Regions from separate parts of the Rhizobium sp. WYCCWR 11152 genome, predicted to be linked through region 1. Evidence: predicted binding sites of a transcription regulator. Region 1 holds the regulator's gene; each other region holds the start of a gene.
What was found. Region 1 encodes LexA, which represses DNA repair genes until DNA is damaged. Its sites were predicted from a motif close to TGTTCNNNNTGTGTTCNG; they were not measured.
Positions count from the first base shown of each region.

Region 2: G9X67_RS00335 (ImuA family protein) is a predicted target of LexA. The motif match lies at 1,622-1,639, and genes of this name have one in related genera.
Region 3: G9X67_RS07580 (putative DNA modification/repair radical SAM protein) is a predicted target of LexA. The motif match lies at 4,500-4,517, and genes of this name have one in related genera.

Region 1 covers NZ_JABFCP010000008.1:736,226-742,219, reverse strand. Annotated here, with positions in the region: gene G9X67_RS13425 (ComEC/Rec2 family competence protein) at 1-2,393, shown strand, start outside; gene lexA (transcriptional repressor LexA) at 2,374-3,093, opposite strand; gene G9X67_RS13415 (VOC family protein) at 3,291-4,187, shown strand; gene kdsA (3-deoxy-8-phosphooctulonate synthase) at 4,184-5,029, shown strand; gene eno (phosphopyruvate hydratase) at 5,180-5,994, shown strand, end outside.
Region 2 covers NZ_JABFCP010000002.1:30,141-36,134, reverse strand. Annotated here, with positions in the region: gene G9X67_RS00345 (SOS response-associated peptidase) at 1-292, opposite strand, end outside; gene ligD (non-homologous end-joining DNA ligase) at 356-1,417, opposite strand; gene G9X67_RS00335 (ImuA family protein) at 1,700-2,458, shown strand; gene G9X67_RS00330 (DNA polymerase Y family protein) at 2,373-3,890, shown strand; gene G9X67_RS00325 (error-prone DNA polymerase) at 3,887-5,994, shown strand, end outside.
Region 3 covers NZ_JABFCP010000006.1:332,951-338,944, reverse strand. Annotated here, with positions in the region: gene G9X67_RS07600 (ATP-binding protein) at 1-1,073, opposite strand, end outside; gene G9X67_RS07595 (dicarboxylate/amino acid:cation symporter) at 1,299-2,633, shown strand; gene G9X67_RS07590 (glycosyltransferase family 4 protein) at 2,707-3,765, opposite strand; gene greA (transcription elongation factor GreA) at 3,793-4,269, opposite strand; gene G9X67_RS07580 (putative DNA modification/repair radical SAM protein) at 4,523-5,755, shown strand; gene G9X67_RS07575 (UdgX family uracil-DNA binding protein) at 5,755-5,994, shown strand, end outside.

The DNA.
Region 1 (5,994 bases):
GCGAAGGCCTTGCCGACTCCTCCAGTTTTTCACCACCTGTCGTGGTGACGCGACCGACACGGACGCAGTCGGCGACACCATTGCGCCACCGGCTGCCGGCCGCAGCCTCGCAAGTGCTGCGTGCCGGCATGCGCATGCTGGGCGAAGAGGCGGACCATGGCCGCCTGCTGCTGTTTTCGCCGGTCTTCCTCGGCGCTGGGTCAGCCGTCTGGTTTCTCGCGGCATCGGATTTTCCCCTCGTTGCATCACTGCTCTGCCTGTCGGCGGTGACAGTGGCGGTTCTCATCGCCAGCCGCAGCCGGGCGGCAGTGCGGGCAACGCTGCTGGCGCTCTCGCTCGTGGTCTGCGGCATGGTCACGGCGCAGTTCGAGAGCCGGCGGGCTTCGACCGTGATCCTCGATTCATCAGTGACGACCACGGTGACCGGCCGTGTCGAGCGGCGCGAAGGCGATGGTCGCGGGCGGTGGCGCTACATTCTTGCGGTCACCGGCACTAAGGCACCGGAGCTGAAGCGGCGGCCGGAACGCATCACCGCCATCGCCCGCGGCGCGGACGCGGCCTTCGAGATCGGCGATATCATTACCGGCAGGGCGCGGCTGACGCCGCCGGCAGGTCCGGCACTTCCCGAACTCAACGACTTCTCCTTCGGTGCCTATTTCGATGGCATCGGCGCCAACGGCTTCTTCTACGGTGCACCGACGAAGGTCGATGCGCAGGCTGGTCCCCAGGCTGCCAGATCGACGGCTGAAACGCTGCTCGAAGGGCTCTACCGGCTGCGCAGCGGCATTGGTGACCGCATAAGGTCGATCCTGCCCGGCGACACCGGCGCTTTCGCCGCTGCTCTGGTGACGGACGAGCGGCGTGCCATCTCGAATGAAACGACGGAGGCGCTGCGCCAGTCCGGTCTGGCTCATATCATCGCCATCTCCGGCCTCAACATGGCGCTGTCGGCCGGCATCTTCTTCGTCGGCTTCCGGATGCTGCTCAGCCTCTTTCCCGGCATTGCTGAGGCCTACCCGACGAAGAAGATCGCTGCCGCCGGCGCGCTCATCGCTGTCACCGCCTATTTCCTGATTTCGGGCTTTGCGGTCTCTGCCGAACGCGCCTTCATCATGATGGCCATCATGTTGGTTGCCGTCTTCTTCGACCGGCCGTCGATCAGCCTGCGCAATGTCGCTCTCTCCGCGCTCGTCATCATCGTCATTTCGCCGTCCGAGGTTTTGGGTCCGAGCTTCCAGATGTCTTTTGCAGCGACATTGGCGCTGGTCTCGGGCTATCAGCTGTGGAAGGACCGGCGCGTCCGCGAAAACGCCTTCCTGAAGCTGCCGATCATCAGGCCATTCGTTACGGTTGCGGGCTTCTTCGGCGGCATCTTCCTGACCTCGCTGATCGGCGGTTTTTCCACCGCGCTGTTTTCGATCGAGCATTTTCATCGCCTGACCGCCTACGGCCTGCCGGCAAACCTCGCGACAATGCCGATCATCTCCTTCATCATCATGCCGGCCGGCCTGCTGGCGATGCTGCTCATGCCTTTCGGCCTGGACGTTTTGCCTTGGAAGGTGGTGGGATTCGGCCTCGATCTGGTGATCGCGGTCGCAAAGACGGTGTCCGGCTGGGATGGCAATATAGACGTCGGCCGCTTGCCCGCCTGGTATTTCGCCGTCGCCGTGGCAGGCTTTCTGCTGCTGACGCTGCTCCGCACCCGGTTGCGCCATGTCGGCACATCGATCATCGCGGTCGCAACGCTCATCCTGCTGCTTCTGCCGGGTCCCCGTCCGCCGGATTTGGTGATTTCGGAGGATGGCAGTCTCGTCGCAATCGTCGAGGCGGCGGCCATGGCGTCCAACCGTGAAAGACCGCCGGATTTCATCTTCGACCAGTGGCAGAGAGCGCTGGTCCTGCCGAGGCATGATCCGCCGAAGATGCTGGATGGTCCTGCTATCCCGCCGGTAGGAGAAGACCGCCGCGTCAGGCTTTCCCGCGATCAGCAGAACGAAGCAAGGACCGCGATGCGGGCGGCCACAGCGGGCGGTGACGCAAACCGCTTTTCCTGCGTCAAGAAGGCCTGGTGCACATCAAGGCTCGCCAATGGTCAGGTGGTTGCTGTCATCGACAATGCCGCCTATCTCGGTCCGGCATGCGACGCGGCCGATATCGTCGTGACCTCGGTCCGCCTTCGCTTCAACAGCTGCCGCTCGGGTGCGACGCTCTTCACCGGTGAGACGCTGCGCAGGACCGGATCCATCGAGTTGCGCTTCACGGACGCCGGCCTGGAGGTCGCAACCGCATTCGATGCATTGTCGCGGCCATGGATGCGCCATCGCGCCTATGACTGGCGCAGCAACAGCTTTACCGAATCGAGCCTAGCCAATGTCAGTGATAGCGGCGAATGAGGCCGACGAGTTTACCCTGAACCTTGACACGGTCCGGCCCGAAAATCCGGGTCTCGTAAGCCGGGTTGGCGGCCTCCAGCGCGATCGAGGCGCCCTTGCGGCGGAAGCGCTTCAGTGTCGCTTCCTCGTCGTCGACGAGAGCAACGACGATGTCGCCAGGACTTGCAGTGCTGCCGTTGCGGATGATCACGGTGTCGCCGTCGAAGATGCCGGCGTCGATCATCGAATCGCCCTTGACCTCCAGCGCATAATGTTCACCGGAACCGAGCATGTCGGCCGGAACGACGATGTCGTGGGTGTTGTTCTGGATCGCCGAGATCGGCACACCGGCAGCGATTCGGCCCATGACCGGCACGGAGACCGAGTTGCCGTTGTCGGCGACGGGTTTTGCGGGAGCGGGGGCGGCGACCGGCTGAGGTTTGCCGAGGCTGCCCTCGATGACGCTCGGCGAAAAGCCGCGCCGGGGCTGGATGCTGGGGCTGTAGGCCTCCGGAAGCTTGATGACCTCGAGCGCACGGGCGCGGTTCGGTAGGCGGCGAATGAAGCCACGCTCCTCCAGCGCCGTAATCAGCCGGTGAATCCCGGACTTGGAAGCGAGATCCAGGGCATCCTTCATTTCGTCGAAAGATGGCGGAACGCCGGATTCCTTCATGCGCTCATGAATGAAAAGGAGAAGCTCCTGTTGTTTGCGCGTGAGCATCGACGTTGTGACCTCGTGATTGAAACAAATCCAGAACATACACTATATGTTCCATATGTGTTCCGCAAGTAGCTAAATTTCCGTAAAACTTGGCGCCAACTCGTTGAGATTATTATTTTCATTCGCCGGATTGGCACACAAGTCTTGCCTTGGGCGGCACTCTCACACATCTCTGCCGTGTTAGGAGAGGGGATATCATGAACGAGCACTCCGCCAAACCGCACCCGCTGGATCATGTCGTGCTGCCGGTCGTCAATATCGATCTGGCGCGCGAGAGGCTCGGCAAGCTCGGCTTCACCGTTGCCGCCGATGCGCGCCATCCCTTCGGAACGGAGAATGCCTGCGTCTTCTTTGCCGACAAGACTTATCTGGAGCCGCTCGGGATTGCGAGCGTCGAGGAGAGCGAGGCATCAGCGCGGCAAGGCAATGTCTTCACCGCCCGCAACCAGGCCTTCCGCTTCCGCTGCGGCGAGGAGGGGCTTTCGGGGCTGGCTTTCGGCAGCAAGGATGCCGGCATCGATCATCAGAATTTCGTCGGCAACGGATCGAGCGCCGGCGAGATGCTGGAGTTCACCCGGCCGATGACGATGCCGGACGGTTCCGAGGCGATTGCCGGCTTCAAGCTGGCTTTTGCCGGCGACCTGCGCGCGCCGGATCTCCTGCTTTTCAGCGTCGAGCGCGTCAATCCGCTGCCGGCCGACCGCGCCGCGCTGGAGGCGCATGCCAATGGTGTCACCGGCATAGTCGAGATCGCGCTTTGCACGCCGGAGCCGGCCGCCTTCGCTGCCTTCGTCAGCCTTGCGGTGGCGCAATCGGCAGTCGAGAAGACCGGGTTCGGCGTCAATATCGCAGCATCGAATGCGAAAATCAGCCTGATGACGCCGGAAGGGCTGGAGGCCTATTTCGACATCGCCGGCTCATCCGCCGATCGCGGCCTGCGCGGCCGGGCAATCCTCTTCACTGTCGCCGATCTTGCCGTGACAGAAGCGCATTTGGCTGCTAACGGGGTGACCTACACGCGCAAGAACAATCGCATTCTGGTGAAGCCCGCGCCCGGGCAGGGCACGCTCTTCGCCTTCGAGGAAACACGATGAGCACTGATACGAATTCCGAAGTCAGGATCGGCGAAGGCCAAGGCCAGGTCACTTTTTCCAATACCGGCCGCCTGTCGCTGATTGCCGGTCCCTGCCAGATGGAGAGCCGCGACCACGCCTTCATGGTTGCCGGCACGCTGAAAGAGCTTTGCGGAAAGCTCGGTATCGGCCTCGTCTACAAGAGCTCCTTCGACAAAGCGAACCGGACCTCGCTTTCGGCCGAACGCGGCATCGGGATCGAAAAGGGCATGGAGGTCTTTGCCGACCTCAAGAAGGAATTCGGCTTTCCCGTCCTGACCGACGTTCATACCGCCGAGCAATGCGGGGAGGTGGCGAAGGTCGTCGATGTCCTGCAGATCCCGGCCTTCCTTTGCCGCCAGACCGACCTTCTTATCGCCGCCGCCAAGACCGGCCGCGTCGTCAATGTCAAGAAGGGCCAGTTCCTCGCCCCCTGGGATATGAAGAACGTCCTGAAGAAGCTCAATGCCAGCGGCAATCCGAACGTGCTGCTGTGCGAGCGCGGCGTCTCCTTCGGCTACAATACGCTGATTTCCGACATGCGTTCGTTGCCGATCATGGCGGCGATGGGCGCGCCCGTTATCTTCGACGCGACCCATTCCGTGGCGCAGCCGGGCGGCCAGGGCGAATCCTCCGGCGGTCAGCGGGAATTCGTGGAAACCCTGGCGCGCGCCGCAGTGGCTGCCGGTATTGCTGGTGTCTTCGTCGAAACCCATCAGGACCCCGACAATGCCCCTTCGGACGGCCCGAACATGGTCTATCTCAAGGACATGCCGCGGCTTCTCGAAAAGCTGCTTGCCTTCGATGCGGTCGCCAAGGCCTAAGGTTCAGCTTGACGTTCAACAGTCTGACATGATCGTACTATAGGCCGGGAAGGCTGGTCCGAAGGCTGGAAATTGCGGCATTGTAATTTGCACGCCTTCGACTAAGACAGGTTTCGAACCGACTTATCACCCACCGAGCAGGAAGAACCCATGACTGCAATCACCGATATCATCGCCCGCGAGATTCTCGATAGCCGTGGCAATCCCACCGTCGAAGTCGATGTCTATCTCGAAGATGGCAGCATGGGCCGCGCGGCCGTTCCCTCGGGCGCCTCGACGGGCGCGCATGAAGCGGTCGAACTGCGTGACGGCGGCAAGCGCTACCTCGGCAAGGGTGTCGAAAAGGCGGTCGAAGCTGCCAACACCGAGATCTTCGACGCGATCGGCGGCATCGACGCCGAAAACCAGATCCAGATCGACAACATCATGATCGAGCTGGACGGCACGCCGAACAAGTCGCGCCTCGGTGCCAACGCCATCCTCGGCGTATCGCTCGCCGTTGCCAAGGCTGCGGCCCAGGCGTCCGGCCTGCCGCTCTACCGTTATGTCGGCGGCGCTTCCGCCAGCCTTCTGCCGGTGCCGATGATGAACATCATCAATGGTGGTGCTCATGCCGACAACCCGATCGATTTCCAGGAATTCATGATTCTGCCGGTCGGCGCCGATTCGATCGCCGAAGCCGTGCGCATGGGTTCGGAAGTCTTCCATACGCTGCGCAAGGAACTTGCCGCGCAGGGTCATAACACCAATGTCGGCGACGAAGGCGGTTTCGCACCGGGCCTGAAGAGCGCGCCCGAGGCCCTCGACTTCATCATGAAGTCGATCGAGAAAGCCGGCTACAAGCCGGGCGACGACATGTGCCTCGGCCTCGACTGCGCCTCGACCGAATTCTTCAAGGACGGCAAATACGTTCTCGAAGGTGAAGGCCGCACGCTGGAATCGGGCGCCATGGCCGAATATCTGGC
Region 2 (5,994 bases), on a different contig from region 1:
TCGTGCCGCGGTCGGCCTCCATGCGGATCAGTTCCTCGAGATCGAATGCCTTGCCCTTGGCCGCAAGTTTCTCGGCCTTGGCTTTGGCCGCCTTCTCAAGCGCGAAGCGCGGCGAGGGCAATCCCCAGCGCGCATGGACCAGTTGCTTCTTCCCGTCGGCGGTGTTGCGGACGATCGGCCCCATCTGATCGGGGTTCATCTGGTAGGCAGGCATCAGGTTGATCAGGCTTTCGGCATCCTGGGCCCACTTGGCAACCCAATCCTTGTCTTCCATGCGATAAAGATTGCACATTGCAGGCCATCTACTCCGCTTGAGCTCGAATGGCGGACAATCTAGCGGATCACGCCGGTTTCGCTAGTCGAGCCGGAAGACCTCGGCATTGTCCTGCCGTTCTCGCAGGCCTTTGTAGGATGGATGACGTAGTTTCCCGTCCGACGTCCAGGCGCGAAACTCGATCTCGGCGATCAGGGTTGGTTCGACCCAGGCAATTTCGACACTTCCGGAATAGGGTAGGGGCGGCTGCTTTCGCTTCCATCGCAGCGTGTCCAGCATCTTCCGCAACCTGATGATCTCGGCTTGCCTGAAGCCCGTGCCGACGCTTCCGACGTGGACGAGATCGCCATCGCGGTAGGCGGCAAGCACCAACGAGCCGAAGCCGGTAGGGGACGCTGCCGACTTCTCATAGCCAACAATGAAGAAAGCTTCGCTCTGGACGCATTTGACTTTCACCCAATCCCCGGTCCTGCCAGAACGATAGTGCCGATCGAGGTGCTTGCCGACGATGCCTTCCAGGCCGAGGCGGCAGACATGCTCCAAAAGGACATTTGGTTCGCCGTCGAGTGTTTCCGATAGCCTGACGGCGCCGACCTGGTCATTCCTTGGGCCGTTTAATGTGTCCTCGAGAAGGTGTCGGCGCGACCGGTATTCGACATCACGCAGATCGTGGCCATCAAGGTAGATAAGATCGAAAGCGTAAAAGACGGCGTTGGAGGCACGATTACCAGCTTGTTTGCCGGATGCGCCCAGCGATTGCTGCAACAGCCCGAAATCCGGCTGCCCCTCTGCGTCGAGCACAACGGCCTCGCCATCGATGATCATCGTCGCCGGCCCGAGCGCTCGGGCGGCCTCTGCGATTGCCGGAAACCGATGCGTCCAGTCATGGCCGCCACGCGTGAGGATCCGGATCCCCTGCGGTTCGATATGAACAGCGAGCCGATAGCCATCCCATTTCAGCTCCCAGCTCCATTCGTTTCCCTTTGGGGGACGGGACATGAGTTGCGCCAGCGCAGGCTCGACACGCTCAGGCATGGGATCGAACAGCAGCTGCGGTTGGGCTGGATTGCGCTTGCCTCGCGGCCGGGAACGGATCGGGGCCTCGCTGCGAAGGAGGGGTTTTGATCTCGGAGGCTTCTTCATCGCCCCAGTTCAGCAGAAAAATCTTAAAGACACTGTGACGATGCCGACTTGTGCCCGCAATTCACACAAAGGGATTAGCGCTCGCAAACGCTCGGAAAAAAATCCGCCGCCCGCTATTGGGCTGATTCCCATAGGTATTCTGCTGATTTCTAATGTTCAGGATAATATTCCCATCCCTCCGGTTGCTTGACTCTTCGGGTCCTTCGGAACAGATACAGAACATCTGCATTTGAACGACATGAAGTCGAAACTCCAACACGGCCTTCAAGGGACGCGTGAATGATGACTGCTGCCCGCAACCGGGTAATTACCGATCTACGAGACCGCATCGCCTCCCTCGAGGGCGGTTCGACGAGGAAGGTTGGCTGCCTTGCTTTTGGGGTTTCCGAAATAGACGCGGTGCTTCCGGGCGGCGGGCTCGCCTATGGCGCCCTACACGAATTCGCCGGTGGCGGGTCCGGAACGGTCGATGGTGCTGCCGCTGCCCTCTGCGTGGCGGGGATCGCGGCGCGCACGAAGGGACAGATCCTTTGGTGCATGACGCGTCCGGACCTGTTTTTCCCGGCGCTGGCTTTGGCGGGTCTTCATCCCGATCGCGTGGTCTTTGCCGAAGCCGATAAGGAAGAAGATGTCCTGGCGACAATGGAGGAAGGTCTTGGTTACGGTGGCCTGGGCGCCGTGGTCGGTGAACTCGTCCGTCTTCCCATGACCGCCTCGCGCCGGCTTCAGCTTGCGGCTGAGAAGACCGGAACGATTGGGCTGGTCGTGCGGCGATGGCGGCGGCAGACGGAGGCATCGGATTTCGGCCAGCCGACGGCGTCAACATCAAGGTGGCGCGTCAGCGTACTGCCATCGGAAGAACTGCCGGTTCCAGGCGTCGGCCGGCCGCGATGGCTCCTAGAACTGATGAGAGTGAAGGCGGGTGAGTGCGCAGAGTTTATCGTAGGAGCGTGCGATGCCACGGGTCGTATCCATTTATCTTCCGGATCTGGCGATCGACAGGATCAGACGAGCCGACGGCGCGGGAATGCTGGCCGCTGAGCGGCCGCTTGTCGTCGTCGCGAAGAGTGGTTCCAAACGCTGGATCGCGGCGGCTGATGAAACAGCCCGATCGGCGGGCCTTCATATTGGCATGCCGGCTGCCAAGGCGCAGGCCATCGTGCAGGGCCTACAGATGGTCGACGCCGATCCGATCGCAGACGGTGCGGCCCTCGAACGCCTGACGCTCTGGGCGTTGACGCACTACACGCCGATTGTCGCAATGGATGCGCCCGACGGCATCGTCATGGACACCGAAGGCGCCGATCATCTCCAGGGCGGCGAGGACCTGATGCTATCCGGCATCGTCAATCGCTTCCGTGCTAAGGGGTTGACCGCGCGGGTTGCTATTGCCGACAGCTGGGGTGCGGCGCATGCGCTGGCACGGGTGAGCCCGCGCGATACTGTGATCGCTGCGCGGGGCGAGACGTCACGTTTCGTCGAGCGGCTGCCGGTATCATCATTACGATTGCCCGCGGAAACTATCGTAGGCCTGCGGACCCTCGGGTTTCAGACGATCGGCGAGCTTTCGGCCACACCGCGCGCGCCGCTTGCCCTTCGCTTCGGTCCTGAAATCGGCCGTCGTCTCGACCAGATATATGGGCGGTTGCCGGAGCCGATCGATCCGATCCGTCCAATGGATGTCATCGAGGTCAGCCGCGCCTTCGCCGAGCCGATCGGCGCGCCCGAGACCATCGCCAAATACGTCTCGCGGCTTGTCGTTGAACTCTGCCAAGTGCTCCAGCAGAAGGGCCTCGGCGTTCGCCGCGCAGACCTTCTCGTCCACAAGGTCGACAATACCATGCAGGCGATCCGTGCTGGAACGGCGAAGCCCGCACGCAATGTGGCCTGGCTGACGAAGCTCTTCAAAGACCGGATCGAGAAGATCGAGCCTGGCTTCGGGATCGAGAAGCTCTCGCTGGTGGCTGTCATCGCCGAACCGCTCACTGAAGTGCAGAAAGCGTCCTCCCTGATCGAGGAGGAGATCGTTGATATCGCGCCGCTGATCGACGTGATCGGCAATCGCGGGCAGCGTGTCTATCGCTTGGCGCCTGTGGCGAGCGACGTGCCCGAGCGCAGCGTCAAGCGCGTGAGTGCGGTTGCCGAGGAGACCGGTACGTCATGGACCTTGCACTGGCCTCGACCCGTTCGCCTCCTCTCCCGCCCGGAGCTCATCGAGGTGATCGCGCTCCTGCCGGATCATCCACCCGTGTCGATGACCTGGCGCGGCAAGCGCCGGCGGGTGAAACGCGCCGACGGTCCAGAGCGGATTTTCGGCGAGTGGTGGACGAGGGGCTCCGAGTTCGACGCGGTGCGCGATTATTTCGTGATCGAAGACGAGGGCGGTGAACGGTTCTGGATCTTCAGGTCGGGCGATGGCATCGACGCGGCGACTGGCTCGCATAAATGGTTCCTGCACGGGATTTTCGCATGAGATATGCCGAGCTCCAGGTCACGACACATTTCTCATTCCTGCGCGGGGCATCGTCGGCGGATGAGCTGTTTGCGACCGCCAGGGCGCTCGGCATCGAGGCGCTCGGCGTCGTCGACAGAAACTCGCTCGCCGGCATCGTCCGGGCTCTCGAGGCGTCCCGCGCCACAGGCGTTCGCCTCGTGGTCGGTTGCCGTCTCGATTTGCAGGACGGCATGTCGATCCTGGTCTATCCGACCGATCGTGCTGCCTATTCGCGCTTGACCCGTTTGCTGACGCTCGGCAAGGGCAGGGGTGGCAAAGCCAACTGCATCCTGCATCTCGACGACCTTGCCCTCTATGCCGAAGGCCTGATCGGCATACTGGTTCCCGATCTGCCCGACGAGACCTGCGCGGTGCAACTCAGAAAGATGGCGGAGATGTTCGGGGACCGGGCCTATCTCGCTCTTTCCCTTCGCCGGCGGCCGAACGACCAGATGCGGCTGCATGAGTTGTCGAACATGGCAACACGTTTCAAGGTGAAGACCGTTGTGACGAATGACGTTCTTTTCCACGAACCGTCGCGCCGTCAGCTGCAGGACGTCGTCACCTGTATTCGCACCAGAACCACGATCGATGACGTCGGTTTCGAGAGGGAGCGCCATGCGGATCGATTCCTCAAACCGCCCGAAGAGATGCAGCGGCTGTTCCCCCGTTACCCGGAAGCATTGGCCAGGACGACGGAAATCGCCGATCGCTGTCGGTTCTCGCTCGAGCAACTCACCTATCAGTACCCCGAAGAAGCCATCGTCCCAGGCAAGGACGCGCAAGCGTCTCTCGAGCATTATGTCTGGGAATGCGCGCCTGCGCGGTATCCGGAAGGTCTGCCGGACAACGTTCTAAAAATCATCCGCCATGAGCTCGACCTCATCGGGGCCATGAAATACGCGCCCTACTTCCTGACCGTGTTCTCGATCGTCCGATACGCCCGCAGCCAGGGCATCCTCTGCCAGGGGCGGGGATCTGCCGCAAACTCGGCCGTCTGTTACATTCTCGGCATCACCTCCATCGACCCGGAGACGAACGACCTGCTCTTTGAGCGCTTCGTTTCCCAGGAGCGCGACGAGCCGCCGGATATCGACGTCGACTTCGAGCATGAGCGCCGCGAGGAAGTCATTCAGTGGATCTACAAGACCTACACGCATCAGAAGGCGGCACTCTGCGCGACCGTGACCCGATATCGTGCAAAAGGTGCGATCCGTGATGTCGGCAAGGCACTCGGTCTTCCGGAGGATATGATCAAGGCTCTGTCATCGGGCATGTGGTCCTGGTCCGCCGAGCTGGTCGGCGATCGGAACCTGCGGGAACTCAACCTCAATCCCGACGACCGCCGCCTCGCATTGACGCTGAAACTTGCGCAGCAGCTGATGGGGGCCCCGCGGCATCTGGGCCAGCATCCAGGTGGATTCGTGTTGACGCATGATCGGCTCGACGATCTCGTCCCCATCGAGCCGGCATCAATGGCCGACCGTCAGGTGATCGAATGGGACAAGGATGATGTCGAAGCCCTGAAGTTCATGAAGGTCGATGTTCTTGCGTTGGGGATGCTGACCTGCATGGCAAAAGCATTCAAGCTGATTGAGGAGCATAAGGGCGAAACGATCGATCTCGCAAACATCGAACAGGAGGATTCCGCGACCTATGCGATGATCCGCAAGGCCGACACGCTCGGCGCCTTCCAGATCGAAAGCCGGGCTCAGATGGCGATGTTGCCGCGGCTGAGGCCGCGGACCTTCTACGATCTCGTCATCCAGGTGGCGATCGTCCGGCCTGGACCAATACAGGGTGACATGGTGCATCCGTACCTGCGCCGTCGCGAAGGCAAGGAACCGGTCGTCTATCCGACGCCCGAACTGGAAGCGGTGCTTGGAAAGACACTCGGCGTGCCTCTCTTCCAGGAGTCAGCCATGAAGGTGGCGATGGTCTGCGCCGGCTTTACCGGCGGCGAGGCCGATCAGCTTCGCAAATCGATGGCCACGTTCAAGTTCACCGGCGGCGTCTCAAAGTTCAAGGACAAGCTGGTCTCCGGCATGGTGAAGAATGGATATTCGCCGGAGTTTGCTGAAAA
Region 3 (5,994 bases), on a different contig from region 1:
AGTTCCTCCCGCGCCTGCTGTTCGCTGGAGATTCGCAGGGCGATCGCATGGCGGCGGCGCAAAAGGAAGGCTGCTCCGGCCAGCAGTGGCAAGAGTATCAGCAATGCCAGCATGCGGGCTTCGCGAATCCCCGCATCGACGGACGGCCCCAGCGCCACCAGATGCTGCAAATGCCATGCGGTCGCCGGCACCGACGTTGCGACATCGAGAAACCTGGTTTTCCCGGCATCGCCGGGCATGACGATCTCGACGACATCGAGCCCGTCGCCGAGGTTTCGGACCATGTCGAGAGGCAGGGGTTGAAGTGGCGCATCGCCGAATTGAAGGCTTTCGCGGATCGCCGTCAGCCGGTCTTTGGCGATCCGGCCGATCGTCATGAACCGCCATGATGGAAGACTGGTGATGAGGACAATGCCGCGCTCGTCAACGACGTAGGACGGGGTCCCCGAGGTGTTCCAATCCGCCTCGACATCGTCGAATTCGACCTTGACCACGACGACACCCAGCAAGCCATTGCTGCCCGAAATCCGCTGGGAGATATAGAGACCCGGCTTCTTGCTGACCGTGCCGAGCGCGAAGTGCTCGGCCTGTCCTCGTTCGACCGCCCCCTGAAAATACTCGCGGAAGCGGTAGTCATTGCCGACGAAGCTCGTCGGCTCGCGCCAGTTGCTGGCCGAAATCGCCATGCCGTCCTTGTCGATGACATAGATGACGGCGGCTTTCGTGCCCGCCGCCAAATTTTCCAGCTTCTGACTGAGCTGCTCGAACGCGCCGGCATCGTTTCCCGCCAGTGCGGCGGCGAGTGCCGCGTCCTGCGACAGCACGAAGGGAAGCGCCCGGTATTTTTCGAGAACCGTGCGCAGCAACGCCGCATTCAGCCTCGCATCCATGCGGGCCTGTTCCTCGAGGGCAGCCTCCGCCCGGTGCCGGCCGATCTCGCCGCTGGCCCAGAGGCTTGCGACGACAGCGACGAGGGCGAGCACGGCATAGGCCCACCACATCCGGCGGATGCGGTGTTGCACGGGTAGGGGAGGCCACAATTTCTGCGACACGGACATGGCGGATTTGTGCATTTTTCTGCACGAGACGCAAATGGATTTGTGCGGATTTCCGCATTACTTAATGATCCGTCAGCAGCAAAATAAATTTTTCATTAATAAATTCAACTTGTTGGCTAGTCGGCGCAAAACTGGCACGGCGATTGCGAAGAATGGGGCAACAACGGCTGAGCTGTTGGACTTGAAGCGAACGGCTCGGGAGGCCGGAGTTCGTTCCGGACGAGCCATTAGGAGGACATCATGATCGCAGCACCACTCGATGCAATCGCAGGCAGCAAGGGCAAGAAGCCCTTTTATAGCCATCTTTACGTTCAGGTTCTCGCGGCTATCGCTGCGGGTATCCTTCTCGGCCATTTCTATCCTGAATTCGGCACCCAGCTGAAGCCGCTCGGCGATGCCTTCATCAAGCTCGTCAAGATGATCATCGCGCCGGTCATCTTTCTGACGGTTGCGACCGGCATTGCCGGCATGAGCGACCTGCAGAAGGTCGGCCGCGTCGCCGGCAAGGCGATGCTCTACTTCCTGACATTCTCGACATTGGCGCTCATCATCGGCCTGATCGTCGCCAATGTCGTCCAGCCCGGCGCCGGCATGAACATCGATCCGGCCTCGCTGGATCCGGCCGCCGTCGCCGGCTACGCCGCAAAGGCGCATGAGCAAAGCATCGTCGGTTTCCTGACCAACATCATCCCGACGACGATCGTCGGCGCTTTCGCCGATGGTGACATTCTGCAGGTGCTATTCTTCTCGGTGCTCTTCGGCATCGCGCTCGCCATGGTCGGCGAAAAGAGCGAACCGGTCGTCAACTTCCTCAATGCCCTGACGGCGCCCGTGTTCAAGCTCGTCGCCATCCTTATGAAGGCTGCCCCGATCGGCGCCTTCGGCGCCATGGCATTCACCATCGGCAAGTACGGCGTCGGATCGATCGCCAACCTCGCCATGCTGATCGGCACCTTCTACATCACCTCTCTGCTCTTCGTCCTCGTCGTTCTCGGCGCTGTCGCCCGCTACAACGGCTTCTCGATTGTGGCGCTGCTGCGCTACATCAAGGAAGAACTGCTGCTGGTCCTCGGCACCTCGTCTTCGGAGGCTGCCCTTCCGGGACTGATGAACAAGATGGAAAAGGCCGGCTGCAAGCGCTCGGTCGTCGGCCTCGTCATCCCCACGGGCTATTCCTTCAATCTCGACGGCACCAACATCTACATGACGCTGGCTGCCTTGTTCATTGCTCAGGCAACCGGCATCCATCTCTCCTGGGGTGATCAGATCCTGTTGCTGCTAGTGGCGATGCTGAGCTCGAAGGGTGCCGCAGGCATCACCGGCGCCGGCTTCATCACGCTTGCCGCGACGCTCTCCGTCGTGCCCTCCGTACCGGTCGCCGGCATGGCGCTCATCCTCGGCATCGACCGATTCATGTCGGAATGCCGGGCGCTGACCAACCTCGTCGGCAATGCGGTTGCGACGATCGTCGTGGCACGTTGGGAAAACGAGCTGGATACGGTGCAGCTCGCCGCCGCACTGGGCGGCCAGGCCGGGGAGAGTGCTCCCGCTGCCGGGCTGCAGCCGGCTGAATAACTGACCGAACTGTCCGCAGTCCTAAAATTCTCTCAACGGCCCGTCATCCAGCGGGCCGTTTCTCTTTTCTGCCTCAGCTGCGATTGTCGCCGAAAAGGCTGTTGTAAATGGCGCCGATCGCGCTCGCTTCTTTCTCCAGCGCGAAATTCGCCCTGACATGCCGCAGCGCATTCTCGCCATGCGCGATCGCCAGCGCGGGATCTGCGATATAGGGCGCGATTGCCCGCGTCAGCGCCTCGACATCGCCGGCGGCGACGACCGAGCCCGTCTCGCCCGTGACGATGAGCTCGGCATAGGCGCCGGCGTCCGATGCCACCACCGCAGTGCGCGAGGCCATGGCTTCGAGCGGCGTCAGGCCGAAACCCTCGTTGCGGGAAGGGGCGACGTAAAGCGTCAGGCGGCGATACCAGACCTTGATGTCAGGCACTTCGCCGAGGAAGAGGATACGGTCGCTGAGCCCGGCGGCCGCGACATCCGCCTTGAGTTTGTCGCCAAATGCCGTGTGTTCGGTCGTCACCCGGCCGGAGACGACCGCCGTCCAGTCGGGGTGCTGCGGCAGCAGTTCGATCATCGCCTGGACGAAAAGATCGGTGCCCTTCTGATGGCGCACGCGGCCGAAGCAGCCGATGAGATGGCGGCCCGGCAGGCTGGTGGCGGCGATGCCGTCCTCCGCCGTTTCCGGCGGATGGAACAGAGCAAGGTCGACGCCGTGCTGGATGACCGTGTGCGGCACCTCGAGGAACGAGCCGGATCGATCGCTAGTCGCGATGACGGCGTCCATGCGACGGATCAGCCATTTCGTATAGGCGGTGTGCCGGCGTTGCGCGGCCGAGGTGAAGAGAAGCTTCAGCGGCATGCGCAACAGATGGCGCAGCAGGATGCCGACCGCCATCTCGTTGTTGCGGCGAGCGTGCCAGACGCGCTGGCGCCGGCGCGCCGGCGGGCGCCAGAGGCCGAGGAGCTGCCGCCCCTTAAGTTTCGGCAGGTCCTCCGGCAGGCCGGGCCCGAGTGTCGCGATCTTGATGCCGAGCCGGATCTGGCATGGGATGAGCTGGACGATAGTCGACGTGACGCCGGAGAGCCGGCGCTTGAAATTGGGCGCAATGATCTCGACGTCACGGATATCGGGCAAGGGAGGGGTCTCGCGGCTGGCGGGCGATCAGCCCCAGGAAACCTGGAGGATTTCGTAGGCCTTGGAGCCGCCCGGCGCATTGACCTCGATGGAATCTCCGACTTCCTTGCCGATCAGAGCACGGGCGATCGGCGAGGAGATGGAGATGCGGCCGGCCTTGACGTCGGCTTCCTGGTCGCCGACGATCTGGTAGGTCTTTTCTTCATCGGTGTCCTCGTCGATGAGTTTCACCTTGGCGCCGAACTTGATCTTGTCGCCCGACATCTTGGTGAGGTCGATGACCTCGGCGCGCGCTGTCAGGTCTTCCAGCTCGCTGATGCGGCCTTCGTTGTGACTCTGGGCTTCCTTGGCGGCGTGGTATTCGGCGTTTTCGGAAAGGTCGCCATGGGCACGGGCTTCGGCGATCGCCTCGATGATTCGAGGGCGCTCCTCCTGCTGACGCCAGCGCAGCTCTTCCTGCAGCTTGACGAAACCGCCCGGTGTCATCGGTACCTTTTCAACCATTTTTCTGTCCTTCAATCCTCGTATCCGCACAATTAGCGGCGAACACAAAAGAAAACAGGTCCCGAAGGGGAGCTTCGGAACCGTGCCACAATCTTAGTCGGACGCTTATAGCAGATCGCCAAGGCCGATTTCCAGAAAATTCGCATAAAAGAAACGCGGCCCGCCCCGATATCAGGTGGTGCGACTTGAAAATGGGCAGAAATCGGATCGTCCCGATTGACTCTGCATGCCGGAACATATAGTGAACATACTAATGAAGAAGTCGCTAACAGAACGCTTGGCCATCCTTTCCGATGCCGCGAAATATGATGCTTCCTGCGCTTCCAGTGGAACGGTGAAGCGTGATTCTCGGGCTAGTGGCGGGCTCGGTTCGACCGAGGGATCCGGTATCTGTCATGCCTATGCTCCGGACGGGCGGTGCATTTCGCTTCTGAAAATACTGCTGACCAATTTCTGCATCTACGATTGCGCCTATTGCGTCAATCGCTCGTCGAGCAATGTCGAACGGGCGCGCTTTACGCCCGAGGAGGTCATCTGGCTGACGCTGGAATTCTATCGCCGCAACTATATCGAAGGCCTGTTCCTTTCCTCCGGCATTATTCGTTCGTCAGATTACACGATGGAAGAGATGGTCCGCATCGTCCGCGAACTGCGTGTGACCCACAATTTCCGCGGATATATCCATCTGAAATCGATCCCCGAGGCGTCGCCGCGTCTGATCGAGGAGGCGGGGCTTCATGCAGACAGGCTGTCGCTCAATATCGAGTTGCCGACGGATAACGGCATCACCCGCTTTGCGCCGGAAAAGAAGCCTGCCAATATCCGGCGATCGATGGGGGATCTGCGGCTGAAGATTGAGGCCGCCGGCGAACCGACGCTGCAGACGAAGAAGCGTCAGCGTTTCGTGCCGGCCGGCCAGAGCACACAGATGATCGTCGGCGCCGATGGCGCGAACGATGCGACGATCCTTGCGACCAGCGGCCGGCTTTATAGCAGCTACGGGCTGAAGCGCGTCTACTATTCCGCCTTCAGCCCGATCCCGGACTCGTCGAAAAACCTGCCGCTGATCAAGCCGCCGCTGATGCGGGAACACCGGCTCTATCAGGCCGACTGGCTCTATCGATTCTACGGTTTCGGCATTGACGAGATCACCGCGAACCAGGCGGATGGCATGCTCGATCTCAGCCTCGACCCCAAACTTGCCTGGGCGCTCGCCAACCGGGCCGAATTCCCCGTCGATATCAACAAGGCCGAGCGTGAACGGTTGCTGCGTGTGCCCGGCCTCGGCACCAAGACAGTCAAAGCGATCGTTTCGGCCCGTCGTTTTCGCCGCCTTCGGTTGGACGATCTTTCGCGGCTCGGCATTTCGATCAAGAAGGTTCAGTCCTTCATCTCGGCGGAAGGCTGGTCGCCGCGCCGTTTGATCGAGCGCCCCGACCTTCGCGCCATGTTCGAACCGCAGCCCGAACAATTGTCGTTGCTGTGATGCGCCGGGTCGTGCTTGCAGGACGCGGGGAGCTTGCCGAATGGCGTGACGCCGCGCGCGCTTTCGCGGTCGCCGGCATCCTGCCGGAAGAGATCGATTGGCGCGAAAAAAGCGAGGAGGCGGACCTTGCGTTTCAACGCGACGCCATGCCGCCGGCGCCTATCATGGCACGCAAGCCGATGACGGTGCCGCCCGCCTTCATCGATCTCGCGGAGACAGTTCTCTGCCATTCCGACGCG